Regions from separate parts of the Bacillus stercoris genome, predicted to be linked through region 3. Evidence: riboswitches for the same ligand, from Rfam matches in the RefSeq annotation. Region 3 holds a riboswitch; each other region holds the start of a gene.
The links. Region 3 has a riboswitch for S-adenosylmethionine ahead of mtnW (2,3-diketo-5-methylthiopentyl-1-phosphate enolase). Riboswitches for the same ligand answer to the same signal wherever they lie in the genome.
Positions count from the first base shown of each region.

Region 1: linked by a shared signal. The riboswitch ahead of QA442_RS12530 (2-hydroxyacid dehydrogenase) and the one ahead of mtnW (2,3-diketo-5-methylthiopentyl-1-phosphate enolase) in region 3 are both predicted to bind S-adenosylmethionine.
Region 2: linked by a shared signal. The riboswitch ahead of metK (methionine adenosyltransferase) and the one ahead of mtnW (2,3-diketo-5-methylthiopentyl-1-phosphate enolase) in region 3 are both predicted to bind S-adenosylmethionine.
Region 4: linked by a shared signal. The riboswitch ahead of QA442_RS16560 (bifunctional homocysteine S-methyltransferase/methylenetetrahydrofolate reductase) and the one ahead of mtnW (2,3-diketo-5-methylthiopentyl-1-phosphate enolase) in region 3 are both predicted to bind S-adenosylmethionine.

Region 1 is NZ_CP121861.1:2,316,046-2,319,737, forward strand. Features, by position in the region: gene QA442_RS12525 (molybdopterin oxidoreductase family protein) at 15-2,057, opposite strand; SAM riboswitch class I at 2,203-2,294, shown strand; gene QA442_RS12530 (2-hydroxyacid dehydrogenase) at 2,390-3,424, shown strand; gene QA442_RS12535 (FGGY-family carbohydrate kinase) at 3,429-3,692, shown strand, end outside.
Region 2 is NZ_CP121861.1:1,264,956-1,268,647, reverse strand. Features, by position in the region: gene metK (methionine adenosyltransferase) at 1-848, opposite strand, end outside; SAM riboswitch class I at 1,016-1,154, opposite strand; gene pckA (phosphoenolpyruvate carboxykinase (ATP)) at 1,351-2,934, shown strand; gene QA442_RS06610 (DUF2584 domain-containing protein) at 2,972-3,214, opposite strand; gene QA442_RS06605 (alpha/beta hydrolase family protein) at 3,266-3,692, opposite strand, start outside.
Region 3 is NZ_CP121861.1:2,915,481-2,919,172, forward strand. Features, by position in the region: gene mtnD (acireductone dioxygenase) at 1-92, opposite strand, end outside; gene QA442_RS15155 (methylthioribulose 1-phosphate dehydratase) at 107-736, opposite strand; gene mtnX (2-hydroxy-3-keto-5-methylthiopentenyl-1-phosphate phosphatase) at 694-1,401, opposite strand; gene mtnW (2,3-diketo-5-methylthiopentyl-1-phosphate enolase) at 1,398-2,615, opposite strand; SAM riboswitch class I at 2,699-2,799, opposite strand; gene mtnE (methionine-glutamine aminotransferase) at 2,838-3,692, opposite strand, start outside.
Region 4 is NZ_CP121861.1:3,164,736-3,168,427, forward strand. Features, by position in the region: gene QA442_RS16550 (CvfB family protein) at 1-628, opposite strand, end outside; gene QA442_RS16555 (YajQ family cyclic di-GMP-binding protein) at 775-1,266, shown strand; SAM riboswitch class I at 1,373-1,490, shown strand; gene QA442_RS16560 (bifunctional homocysteine S-methyltransferase/methylenetetrahydrofolate reductase) at 1,580-3,415, shown strand; gene QA442_RS16565 (GNAT family N-acetyltransferase) at 3,504-3,692, shown strand, end outside.

The sequences.
Region 1 (3,692 bases), 600 kb from region 3:
TACTGGCTGTTTTTTCAAACCTTTTCAATCTGTACACGGCCTGAAAAAAAGGTGGCGCCGCCCCCCATATCGGACAGCCGGTCTGGGGTTAGCGCGTTTACAAGCTGTTTTTTTCCTTGCTCATCTGCCCATAATCCTTGGCTGACAACGACACCTGGCAGTACTTGTTCTCCGACTGATGCGGTCAGCTCACATTCTCCCCGGCTGTTCCAAACTCGTACAGGAGCCCCATCAACGATTCCATGTTCTTCAGCATCTTTTGTGTTGATAAAGAGCTTTGGCGTCTTTTCGAGCTTGATGTGTTTTTTATTGTTTGAAAACGTTGAGTTTAAGAAATTATGGTTTGGCGCCGGAACATACATAAACGGATGTTCATTATCGGTTACAAGAGGCGTAAATGTCGGTAAAGCCGGGAAACCAGCTTGTCTCATTTGTTCTGAATATAATTCTATTTTTCCGCTTGGCGTTGGAAGTTTGCCAGGAAACAGCGGTTTATTGCGTTTCGCTTTCATAAATGAGTGCTTAGTAAGTGAATCGTAATTAATCTCTGCCAAATGCGGATTATCTGGATGGTCAAGCGCTTGGCGTATTAATTCTTCATCTGAATCCTTGAGCTCCTGGTCTGTGAATCCCATTGCTTCAGCCAGTAATCGGAACACCTCAGTATTAGACTTGCTTTCTCCATAGTTCTCAATCACCGGCTGCTGAAGCTGAATGTAATGGTGCCAGTAGGAGGTATAAAAATCAGTGTTCTCAAAAGCGGATGTTGCAGGCAGTACAATGTCCGCATATGCAGCCGTTTCCGTTAAAAACAAATCATGAACCACAGTAAACAAGTCTTCCCGCAGCAAGCCCTGTCTGACTTTGTTTGCTTCCGGCGCGACGACGGCAGGGTTTGTTCCATAAATAAAAAGAGAGCGGATAGGCGGATCTGTTTCCAAAAGCACCTTGCCAAGCTGATTCATATTAAACGACCTCGGTGTGCGCCCTTTTAATAAGTCGGGCCGCTGCAAGGCATTTGTGTTATATTCTAAAATTCCGCTGTTATGCTTAATTGCGCCGCCCCCTTTATGCAGCCATTGGCCGGTGATCGCCGGAAGACAGGCAATCGTCCTTACAATCATCCCGCCGTTATCGTGATGCTGGATTCCATTTCCGATTCTGATAAAAGAAGGGGAGATTTTCCCATACATTCTTGCCAGCTGATAAATATCTTCAGTGCTGATCCCGGTGATCATTGATACCTTTTCCGGATTATACTGTTTCACGTGTTCACGGAGCTTGTCGTAGCCGACCGTGTATTCAGACAGGAATGCTTCATCGTGAAGGTTTTCTTTAAATAAAATGTGCATGATGCCAAGGGCAAGTGCGCTGTCAGTTCCCGGCTTTATTGGAATAAACCAATCTGCAAGACGCCCTGTCTGATTTTTATGTACATCGATCACGACAATTTTGGCACCTTTTTTTCGCGCTTTTTGGGCGATCGTAATTTGGTGCATGTTTGTGCTGACAGCGTTAATTCCCCAAAAAATAAATAGTTTTGTATGAATGGTTTCCTCAGGATCGATTCCCGCGCTTATGCCCATTGTATATTTATAGCCTTCAGATCCCGCTTTGCTGCAAATCGTCCGTTCAAGCTGGCTTGATCCCATGCGGTAAAAAAAGCGGCGGTCCATTCCTTCAGCTGTCAATTTCCCCATATTTCCGTAAAAGCTGTAAGGAAGTATGCTTTCAGCTCCCTCTTCATCAATCAGCTGCTTCCAGCGGGAGGTGATCGTATCAATCGCCTCTTCCCAGGAAATCGGTTCAAATATCGCTTGGCCTTTCGCGCCTGTCCGTTTAAGCGGTGTAGTCAGCCGCTTTTCATCATAGATGCGCTCCGTCATGTTTCGAACTTTGTTGCATATGTTTCCAGCTGTGACAGGATGATCGGGATCTCCCTGCACTTTCACAATTTTTCCGTCTTTTTTATGTACTAATAATCCGCACTGATCCGGGCAGTCCAGCGAGCAAACGGATTTAAAAATGCCGTTTTGTTGTGTGGCAAAAGATTTCATGGCCCAGTTCCTCTCTAGTTAGATATTTTGTAAGAATTATAACATTTCGGATGATAACGTCAATTCTGAAAAAAGAGATTGACATCAATCTGAGACTTCTTTATGATAAACGTATTCTTTATTTTGAAAATTACATACTCAACATTTTCTATCCAGAGAGGTGGAGGGACTGGCCCTATGAAACCTCGGCAACATTATTGTGCCAATTCCAGCAAGCGTCAGCTTGAAAGATAGGAAAGCAAGGTTTATACCGGTGTCTGCCTGTAACAGAGCGCGCCTATATATGAATCTCTTTCCATCTTCGGAAAGAGATTTTTTTATGAAAAAATACGATGAAAAGGATGTTTTGCACCATGACGGTTTTGGTTACAGCGCCGTACAACGAAGAAGGGCGAAAAGAGCTTGAAAACTTGTTTAGCTCAGTTATTTATCAATCTTGGAAAGAACAAGGCCGGGCATATCGGGAGGATGAACTCATTCAGCTGCTAAAGGCAACAAATGCGACAGGTTTGATTACTGAGCTTGATCAGGTAACAGACAGCGTATTTGCTTCTGTTCCCGAACTTTCATTTGTCGGTGTTTGCAGGGGAATGCCCTCCAATGTGGATGTGGCAGCTGCTTCAAAAAGGGGTATACCTGTTTTTTATACACCAGGGCGGAATGCACAAGCCGTTGCCGAAATGTTTATTGGAAATGTGATTTCCTTTCTCCGTCATACCAGCGCCTCGAATCAATGGCTGAAGGATGGAAAGTGGAAAAGTGATTACCTGCAGGCTTATGTCAAATTTAAAGGAAATGAGCTAACAGGAAAAACGGTTGGCATGATTGGGTTCGGCGCGGTTGGCCAAAGGATTGCAAAACTGCTGACTGCGTTTGACTGTAAGATAAAGTATTACGATCCATACATTCTAGACGATCATCCGCTGTATGAAAAAGCAGCTCTTAAAACGGTGTTTTCAGACAGTGATATCGTTTCTGTCCATCTGCCTCGTACTGAGGAAACACTTGGACTGATAGATCGGCAATATTTTGATTTGATGAAAGAGAGTGCGATTTTCGTCAATACTTCAAGAGCAGTTGTCGTAAACCGTGAAGATCTTTTATCTGTATTAAAAGAACATAAAATCAGAGGTGCGGTACTAGACGTTTTTTATCATGAACCTCCAGAGGAATCAGATTATGAATTGATCTCATTGCCTAATGTTCTGGCAACACCGCATCTCGCTGGAGCAACCTTTGAAGTAGAGGATCATCACGTATCGATCATGAATGATGCCCTCAAAAAGTGGAAGGTTGAAAAAATTCCCAATATTCCGACATTGTATAACAAAGACAAACTGGGAACAGAGGTAAAGAAAAGAGGTTAACAGAATGAAAAAACAAAAAGGCTATCTCGTTTTCGATATCGGCACAGGCAATGCGAGGGTAGCGGTCGTGAGTGTCTCAGGCATTGTTCAAACGGTTGAACGGGAGGACATCGAGTATTCCACTGAGACGCTTTACCCGGACAGCCGTTATTTTTCCCCTCAGATACTGTGGAAGCAAGTAATGAGGTTGGCAAAACGTGCGCTATCCCGTTCGCGTGATATTGACATCATTGGGTTGACATCGACGAGTCAAAGACAGGGGATTGTT
Region 2 (3,692 bases), 1.7 Mb from region 3:
GTCGCATCCTTTCCTGAGAACGCGCCTCCGCCGTGGCGTGCATAGCCGCCGTACGTATCAACGATGATTTTGCGTCCTGTAAGTCCCGCATCCCCTTGAGGGCCTCCGATTACGAAACGTCCTGTTGGGTTGATGAAATATTTTGTTTCTTCATCAATCAGCTCTTTAGGAACAACCGGATTGATGACATGTTCTTTAATGTTACGCTGAATTTGCTCAAGTGTAATTTCAGGGTGATGCTGAGTTGAAATAACAATCGCGTCAATGCGGACAGGCTTGTTATTTTCATCGTACTCAACCGTTACCTGTGTTTTGCCGTCAGGGCGAAGGTACGGAAGAATATCTTCTTTACGGACTTCACTTAGGCGGCGGGCTAATTTATGAGCAAGTGAAATTGGAAGAGGCATAAGCTCTTTCGTTTCGTTGCACGCATAACCGAACATTAAACCTTGGTCACCAGCACCGATCGCTTCAATTTCTTCTTCGCTCATTGTGCCTTCACGGGCTTCAAGCGCTTGGTCTACACCCATTGCGATATCAGCAGACTGCTCATCAATTGATGTTAAAACCGCACAAGTTTCCGCATCAAATCCGTATTTCGCACGTGTGTATCCGATTTCTTTAATGGTTTGGCGCACTGTTTTTGGAATGTCAACATACGTAGATGTTGTGATCTCTCCGCTGACAAGAACCAAACCAGTTGTCACAGATGTTTCACAAGCAACACGCGCGTTAGGGTCTTTCTTTAAAATTTCATCTAAAATGCTGTCAGAAATCTGGTCACAGATTTTATCTGGATGCCCCTCCGTAACAGATTCTGATGTAAATAAACGACGATTTTTACTCATGATTTGCTTCCTCCTGCACAAGGTCTCCCGATAGACCTTGCATATATGATACGGAACTCGCTCCCTCTTATACAATGTAACGTTATATTAGAGAATGTTAATTGGCATATTTATGAAATAAAAAAACCTTTTCCATCGAGGAAAGGGTTTGGTCTTTGTGCCTTTCACTCTTATCGCTCAAGGAATCATACAACCTTGCAACAGGTTAGCACCTTGGTTGTCTCACTCAGTTCAACATAATAAATAACAGAGAAACCGGTTGCTGGGCTTCATAGGGCCTGTCCCTCCGCCAGCTCGGGATAAGAGTATCCGCTCAATGAAATATCTTATCGTAAAAGGGTTTGCAATGTCAATATGATTCAGAAGAAATAGGCACCTATATTGAGGGAAAACAATGGAAATGCACACACAAAAAATGATAAATAGTATAGACTATTTGAAAATATATGTTATACTAATTCACAATTAGCAAAACACAAAAAACGATAAAGGAAGGTTTCATATGAACTCAGTTGATTTGACCGCTGATTTACAAGCCTTATTAACAAGTCCAAATGTGCGTCATAATTTATCAGCAGCACAGCTAACAGAAAAAGTACTCTCCCGAAACGAAGGCATTTTAACATCCACGGGTGCTGTTCGCGCGACAACAGGCGCTTACACAGGACGTTCACCTAAAGATAAATTCATCGTGGAGGAAGAAAGCACGAAAAATAAGATCGATTGGGGCCCGGTGAATCAGCCGATTTCAGAAGAAGCGTTTGATCGACTTTATACGAAAGTTGTCAGCTACCTGAAACAGCGAGATGAGCTGTTTGTTTTCGAAGGATTTGCGGGAGCAGACGAGAAATACAGGCTGCCGATCACTGTCGTAAATGAGTTCGCATGGCACAATTTATTTGCGCGGCAGCTGTTCATCCGTCCGGAAGGCAATGATAAGAAAACAGTTGAGCAGCCGTTCACCATTCTTTCTGCTCCGCATTTCAAAGCGGACCCAAAAACAGACGGCACTCATTCCGAAACGTTTATTATTGTCTCTTTCGAAAAACGGACGATTTTAATCGGGGGAACAGAGTATGCCGGAGAAATGAAGAAGTCCATTTTCTCCATTATGAATTTCCTGCTGCCTGAAAGAGATATTTTATCCATGCACTGCTCCGCCAATGTCGGTGAAAAAGGTGATGTCGCCCTTTTCTTCGGACTGTCAGGAACAGGAAAGACCACTCTTTCAGCCGATGCTGACCGCAAGCTGATCGGTGACGATGAACATGGCTGGTCTGATACAGGCGTCTTTAATATCGAAGGCGGATGCTACGCTAAGTGCATTCACTTAAGCGAGGAGAAGGAACCTCAGATCTTTAACGCAATCCGTTTCGGATCAGTTCTCGAGAATGTCGTTGTTGATGAAGACACACGTGAAGCCAATTATGATGATTCCTTCTATACTGAAAACACGCGGGCAGCTTACCCGATCCATATGATTGATAACATCGTGACTCCAAGCATGGCAGGCCATCCGTCTGCAATTGTATTTTTGACGGCTGATGCCTTCGGAGTCCTGCCGCCGATCAGCAAACTGACGAAGGAACAGGCGATGTATCATTTCTTGAGCGGTTACACGAGCAAGCTTGCCGGAACTGAACGAGGTGTGACGTCACCTGAAACGACGTTCTCCACTTGCTTCGGCTCACCGTTCCTGCCGCTTCCTGCTCACGTCTATGCTGAAATGCTCGGCAAAAAGATCGATGAACACGGCGCAGACGTTTTCTTGGTCAATACCGGCTGGACCGGGGGCGGCTATGGCACTGGCGAACGAATGAAGCTTTCTTACACAAGAGCAATGGTCAAAGCAGCGATTGAAGGTAAATTAGAGGATGCAGAAATCATAACTGACGATATTTTTGGCCTGCACATCCCGGCTCATGTTCCTGGCGTTCCTGATCACATCCTTCAGCCTGAAAACACGTGGGCCAACAAGGAAGAATACAGAGAAAAGGCATTCTACCTTGCAAATGAATTCAAAGAGAATTTTAAAAAGTTCGCACATACAGATGCCATTGCACAGGCAGGCGGCCCTCTCGTTTAAAAAGCAAAAGCCAAGAGCAATTAGCTCTTGGCTTGTTTTAATTGACAGAATGCAAAGAAGTCAGCTTGTACGTAATGAGCGTCCGGCCGCCTTCCCATTGAAGCTTCTGCACTTCAGCTGTGCCCGACTTTTCGCCAAGCTTTGTTTTGCGCACATCCATCGGAATCTCCATCGGATATACACGGTATCCGTCCTTCTCTAACGTGAATATATTTTCATCTATGCGAACTTCTTTTCCTTTTGTCACAATCAGTGTATTAAATTCAACAGGCATTCCCAAAGTGAGATCCCCTTTCGTTCTCTTTTTTCTTTATCATACCATATTTCATTGTCAGCGGTTTTTCATCCATTGTGTAAGCTGCCGAACGATACGCCGGTTTTCTTTTGGCGGGAAATAATGTGTGAATGTACTGTAATACCACGTCTCAACCGGCTTATGCAATTGTTTTAGCCTTTCTTCAAATAAATAGGAATGCTGAATCGAAACATTTTGGTCTTTTTCTCCATGGATTAACAGCACGGGAGCCTGAATTTTGTTTACTTGATCAAACGGTGTTCGCCACTGATATTCCTCAGGCACCTTTTTCGGTGTTCCGCCGATGACTCTTTTCATCATTCGCCGCAAATCCTGCCGCTCCTCGTATGTAAGGATCATATCACTGACGCCTCCCCAGGAAACAAATGAAGCCGCATGCCTTCCCATTTCGATTGCCGTGAGCATTCCCATAATCCCGCCGCGGGAAAACCCGAAGATATGA
Region 3 (3,692 bases):
TAAATAACCTCTTGACTGTCCAGAAAGCTTGCTACTTCCTCTTGATGTTTAATCGTTGTATTTGCCTCATCATGAATTCGAATTGTAGCCATTTCAATTCCTCCTTTTATTTAACCAGCTGATGCTGAAGGGTTTTCAATTTTAAATGGTAGCTGAACAAAAATTCAAACGCTTCAAGCACTCTTTTTGCTTCAAATGCTGTTCTCCCCCATGCGGTAATACCGTGATTGCGGATCAGAACAGCTCCTGAATCTCCTGAAACTTCTTCCTCAAACAGTGCCGCGAGCGTCGGAATATGAGCCGGATTTTCAATGATCGGAATGGTCACTTCTGCATTCTCTTCCCATAAGCCGAGTGCTTTTATAATTTCCTGGCCTCTGAATGTGATTTTCTTTTGGTCTCCGTATATCTCTGAAATCACATTATTGTTTACCGTATGGACATGCAGGCAGCATCCGGCATTGGTTTTATTGTACAAATGTGTATGAAGCAGTGTTTCCGCTGACGGTTTCAGAGAATGCCCGCTTTCAGCGGGCTCTCCGTTTTGGTCGACCAAAAGAAAATCCTCATCCGTCTCTTTGCGTTTATCTTTTCCGCTTGCAGTGACGAGAAATGTTAAAGGCTCATCAGTAACCTTAATGGACAGATTGCCGCTAGTCGCCGGAAACCAATCTCTCTCTGCCAATTCCCGTTTTACTTCAGCGAGCTCTCGCCATCGTTCTTGTTTTGCAGCCATTCCTGTACCTCCGTTACATTCTCAATTTCTTTTCTTATCTCATAAAAATCTTGATACGGGAGATGATTGAGGTTTTGCTCCTGGCATTCGTTTAATAAATAATCTCTTGCAAAGCATAAGTCAGACAGCTTTGCTGCCTCCACATCTGTAACCGAATCACCGATCATGATGATATATTGGTTTGGTTCAGAAAGTTCATGGATGACCGACGGCTTACAGCACCCGCATTGATTGCTGCATGTTCCCTTGCAAGAATGAGGCCAATCAATATGAATATAGTCATTGTCAAATGACGCATGATTGCAATAAACGCGGTCTTTCTCCACAATGCCTTCAAGCAAAGGATATACAAAAAAGTCCATCCCTCCGCTTATGACATAAAACGGAATCTCATTCTCATTGATAAACGCTACAAATTCCCGAAAGCCTTCCCTGATTTTTGCATCTTCCAATACAAAACTTGTAATTTCTTCTTTTAAACGGCTGGGCAGAAGGCCGAACATCCGCCCGACACCTTCCTTGATCGACAGCTTTTTGGAAAGTACGCCGTCTTTTAATGCCACCCACTCCGGCGGAGCGAATGTTTTCATGATATTTATAATGTTGTCGTTCATCGTGATGGTTCCGTCAAAATCACATATAATCAAAGGTTTTCGAGTCGTCATACGGCTTCAGCCTTTCCCCATTTGTCTAGCGCAAGCTTAAGATCCTTGCATTGTTCGGCTTTTTCATCAATCGGCTGGGCTTCTAAGACCGCATCAATTATGGCTCTGAACGCACGCCCCCCGCCTTGGGCACCGTTTGGATGTCCATGTACGCCTCCTCCGGCGTTAATGATATGATCTATGCCGAAATCACGCATTAATAGCGGAACCATGCCGGGGTGAATGCCTGCTGACGGAACGGCAAATGTTTGGTTAAAAGCATCCTCTCTCACACATTCTTCATGAATGGCCAGCGCATCAGCTCTTGGCAGCGCAACCGAACCATATGGAGACGGAAAGAGGCTGAAGTCAGCACCGCAATATCGGTTTAATTTCCCGAGTAAAAGTGCATGAGAAAATCCGTAAAACGGAGAAGATGTAAAGGCCCCGCTGACCGCTGGATGCGCCATAATCGGAATTGCGATTTCAGGATCTTCCGCAAGGCTTTGCATAACGTCCAAGCCGTAAGCGAAGACATTAAACAAAAGCGCATCAGCCCCCAATTCGGCAGCACGTCTCGCTTTGTCTTTCAGATCAGCCGTGCGTCCAGTCAAATTCACCGCATACAGCGTTTTATGTCCGGTTTGCTCATACGTTTCTTTTAATATTTGCTTTCCTTCTGTAATTCTTGTTTCAAAAGGCGCTAGACCTGTCTCAAAGAAAATTTCATCGTCTTTAATCAAGTCAACTCCGCCAAGCGCCTGCTGTCGAAGCTGTTCTTTAATATCACTCAGGTCCCTTCCGATTACACCTTTAAATATGCTCATTAACAGCGGTCTTTCAAACTCTCCCAGCAGCTTCCGGATGCCGTATACGCCAAACTTTGGTCCCGGAAGTACACGCTTAAATGCTTCAGAGAAGTGAAGATCGATTAATTTGATTTTTCCGTCCAAGGACAGCTTGCCAAACACTGTTGTCAGCAAAGCCGGAATATCCTGAGAGAAATTGATTTCAGGATAGGCAATTGTGATGACGGCTTGTTTTTCTGATACAGAAGATCCCTCTCTCTCCTCAACATTTATCACCCGCCCCTTGTGCTTTTGCATTTGCTCCTGCTTTACAAGGGGGAGATCAGTCCAGGAACCTACTGTCAATCCTGTTGCAATTTGTTCTGCTTTCTTCTCTGTATCAGCTCCCGGTTCTGTTAGGAGATATGTTGCTAATAACTCACTCATGCCAGAGCTCCTTTCATTTCATCCATAACAAAAAACCTCTTCAAACTGCAATCGCGTCTGAAGAGGTTTCGTTTCTCGTCCGAATCTTATCTCTCAGCCGCTAGCTGCAAGAATTAGCACCGTGCTTTATAAGTCGGTTGCCGGGCTTCATCGGGCTCGTCCCTCTGCCTGCTCTTGATAAGAAAATATAGATTTTATAAATTATTTTGAATTATCCCATCGTTATAGGCTCTTGTCAATGGTTTTTTGGGTAAACAGGTTTAGTTTGCCAATTCGATAAGCGGCTTCCTTGAGCCTTTCTTCACTTGTTAAAAGTCCGACTCTGACGTAGCCCTCTCCGTATTCACCGAAGCCGTTTCCAGCCGCAACCGCCACATTCGCTTTTTCCAGCAAAAGGTCTGAGAACTTCTCAGAAGTATAGCCTTCAGGTACAGGCAGCCATGCAAAAAATGACCCTGCTGGAGCTGTCACATCCCAGCCAATTTCACGGCATGCAGCAATCCAAGCGTTTCGCCTGCTCTCATATCGGGCATTTTGCTCTGCCACACACCTCTGATCAGCTAACAGTGCCTCTGCTGCAGCCTCCTGAGTCGCTCTGAAAAGACTGACAAACATATGGTCTTGATAAAGATTGATTGCTTCAATGACCGAAGCGTTTCCGACGGCAAAGCCAACCCGCCATCCTGCCATGTTATACGTTTTTGACAGCGTGTAAATTTCAATTCCAATATCCTTTGCACCTTCAGTCTGCAAAAAGCTTAAAGGCTTACAGCCGTCAAATCCTACAGCGCCGTAAGCAAAATCATGAACGACGCAGATTCCGTTTTCTTTTGCAAAGCTCACGGTTTCTTCAAAGAATTTAGAGGTAGCAACAGCTCCGGTCGGATTATTCGGATAATTTAAATACATCAATTTCGCTTGTTCTCTCACCTGAGCGGGGATGCTGCTGTAATCGGGAAGAAACGCCCTGTCCTTTACGAGCGGCATCATTTCCATCTTCGCTTTCGCGAGTGTGACACCAGACCAGTAATCAGGGTAGCCCGGATCGGGAACTAAGATCGTATCACCGGGATTCAA
Region 4 (3,692 bases), 250 kb from region 3:
GCGACAAGTTGACCGAACCGTCTTCTTTCACTTGAATCACCCGCCCTGTTACTCTTGAACCGAGTCTTGGCTCCTCTTTTCTTTCTGACGGGTGAATAAAACAGCGGATCCCATCATCCGTAATCACGAATGATCCCGATGCGATCAGCCTGTACACCGTACCTGTCAGCTCTTTATTCATCAGATCTTCTGAAGCGTCGGTAAACAGTTCGCTGATGATGTCTTCCGGCGCTGGTTTCGCAAACATGCGCCCCCGGTTCGTCACCTTCAGCATACAGTAAAGCTTGTCCCCTTTTTGCGGCCAGACATCTTCGTACGGCGGCAAATGCTCAGTTGCGACTAGCGCGTCCTTCGATAAACCGACATCAACGAAAACGCCCATATCTTCCACTTTATCCACCACTTCAACCCAGCCATATTCATCCGCGCTGATGACCGGAATTTTCATCGTGGCCGCAAGCCTTTCCTGCTGGTCGACGTATATAAAGACTTCTACTTCGTCTCTGTCCTCGATATCCTCAGTCATTTCACTGTTATGTAAGAGAATCGTATCTTCCCCATCGGTTAAAAAGTAACCGAAGTCGGTTTGGTGATCTATACTCAAGGTTAATTGCTGCCCTGGTCTCATGCTATCGTCCTTCCTGTTCCGCTTATTTTATACGGATTTTGTTAACATTTTTTCCAATCATCCCAAATTGATTCTTTGTTCTGTTGGAAGTTTCTCTTTATTCTACTATAATCAACACATAAGTTAAATGTTATGGAGGTTTTCATATGGCAAAAGAAAGTTCATTTGATATTGTATCAAAGGTCGAATTGCCTGAAGTGCAAAACGCGATCCAAATCGCACTGAAGGAAATCAGTACACGATATGACTTTAAAGGAAGCAAAAGCGATATTTCCTTAGATAAAGAGGAGCTGGTCCTCGTTTCCGATGACGAATTTAAATTAAGCCAGCTGAAGGATGTGCTGGTCAGCAAATTGATTAAACGCAACGTACCGACGAAAAACATTGATTACGGCAAGGTGGAAAATGCGTCAGGCGGAACGGTACGCCAGCGTGCAAAGCTTGTTCAAGGCATTGACAAAGACAACGCAAAAAAAATCAATACGATCATCAAAAACTCCGGACTGAAAGTGAAATCTCAGGTGCAGGATGATCAAGTGCGCATCACCGGAAAAAACAAAGATGACCTGCAGCAGATTATCTCAGCTGTGCGTGGAGCAGATCTGCCAATTGACGTTCAATTTATAAATTTCAGATAAATTTTCTGATTCCTATTGATTATTGTCTTTATTTTCGGTAAATTTGGAGAAAGGGAAAAACGCCAGGTATCTTACGGCACTTCCTGACACGAAAATTTCATATCCGTTCTTATCAAGAGAAGCAGAGGGACTGGCCCGACGAAGCTTCAGCAACCGGTGTAATGGCGATTAGCCATGACCAAGGTGCTAAATCCAGCAAGCTCGAACAGCTTGGAAGATAAGAAGAGACAAAATCACTGACAAAGTCTTCTTCTTAAGAGGACTTTTTTTATTTCTCTTTTTTCCTTGCTGATGTGAATAAAGGAGGCAGACAATGGGACTTTTAGAAGATTTGCAAAGACAGGTGTTAATCGGTGACGGCGCCATGGGGACGCTCCTCTACTCCTATGGCATTGACAGGTGTTTTGAGGAGCTCAATATTTCAAAGCCGGAGGAAATTCAGCGCATACATAAAGCGTACGTTGAAGCTGGAGCCAACATTATTCAAACGAATACGTACGGGGCCAACTATATTAAATTATCCAGACACGGTCTTGAGGATGACATCAAAAAAATGAATCAGGAGGCCGTAAAGATCGCGCGGGCTTCAGCAGGCGATGCATACGTGCTTGGAACGATGGGCGGCATACGCACATTTAATAAAAACGCGTACAGCCTTGACGAAATTAAGCGCAGCTTCCGCGAGCAGCTGTACCTGCTGCTGCATGAAGAGCCGGATGGCTTGCTGTTAGAAACGTATTATGATTTGGAAGAAGCCCGTGAAGTGCTGAAAATCGCGCGGAAAGAGACTGATCTTCCGATTATGCTCCATGTCTCCATGCACGAGCAAGGCGTATTGCAGGACGGAACGCCGCTTTCTGACGCATTGCGCTCGATTGCGGATCTCGGAGCTGATATTGTCGGCATTAACTGCCGCCTCGGCCCTTATCACATGATTGAAGCGCTCAGCGAAGTGCCGATTTTTGATGACGTGTTCTTATCCGTTTATCCAAACAGCAGCCTTCCTTCGCTTGAAGAGGGACGGCTCGTCTATGAAACAGACGACACGTATTTTCAAAACAGCGCATCAGAATTCCGTAAGCAGGGTGCGCGAATTATCGGCGGCTGCTGCGGCACCACGCCGAATCACATCCGTGCGATGGCGGAAGCAGTTGGCGGGGTGGCTCCGATTACGGAAAAAGAAGTCAAAACCCGGGCGAAAGAACTCATTTCTGTTCAGCACGAGCGAACCGAGCCCGGTCTGAATGAGATCGCGGCGGAAAAACGCTCTATTATCGTAGAACTGGATCCGCCGAAAAAACTGAGCTTTGACAAATTTCTATCGGCGGCCGCTGAATTAAAAGAAGCGGGAATTGATGCCCTGACACTCGCCGACAATTCTCTGGCGACCCCGCGGATCAGCAATGTTGCCTGCGGCGCCCTTGTCAAGCAGCAGCTCGATATGCGTTCCCTTGTCCATATTACGTGCCGCGACCGTAACATTATCGGCTTACAGTCACATTTAATGGGCCTCGATACGTTAGGGCTGAATGACGTGCTTGCTATTACAGGTGACCCTTCTAAAATCGGGGATTTTCCCGGTGCAACGTCTGTATATGATTTAACATCCTTTGATTTAATCAGGCTGATCAAACAATTCAATGAAGGTCTGTCTCTGTCTGGAAAACCGCTCGGCAAGAAAACGAATTTCTCAGTCGCCGCCGCATTTAATCCTAACGTCCGCCATCTGGATAAAGCAGTAAAACGGCTTGAGAAAAAAATAGATTGCGGCGCGGATTATTTTGTTTCTCAGCCTGTCTATTCCGAGCAGCAGCTTGTCGATATCCATAACGAAACAAAACATCTGAAGACACCGATCTATATCGGCATCATGCCGCTGACAAGCAGCCGGAATGCCGAATTCATCCACAATGAAATTCCCGGCATTAAGCTGTCTGATACGATTCGCGAAAAAATGGCCCGTGCCGGTGAAGATAAAGAAAAGCAAAAGGCGGAAGGCCTTGCAATTGCACGCTCCCTGCTGGATACGGCATGCGAGCTGTTTAACGGCATCTACTTGATAACGCCTTTCCTCAGATCTGACTTAACCGCTGAGCTCACTTCATATATTCAGCAAAAAGATGAGCAGCGCCAAAATATCTTGCATTAATCCCAAAAGACTGCCTGATCCAATCGGGCGGTCTTTTTCAACGAGATTCGTGTTACGATATAGACAAACAATCATGAGGAGGAACATTATGCTCGAAGTCAAAACCATTTCTGTGGAAGATACATATGAAATCCGGCACCGCATTCTGCGCCCCCATCAATCCATTGAACAATGCAAATATGAAGAGGATCATGCAGAAGGCTCCTTTCATCTCGGCGCGTTTTATGAAGGAACGCTGATCAGCATCGCTTCTTTTTCCCCGCAAAGTCAGCCTTTA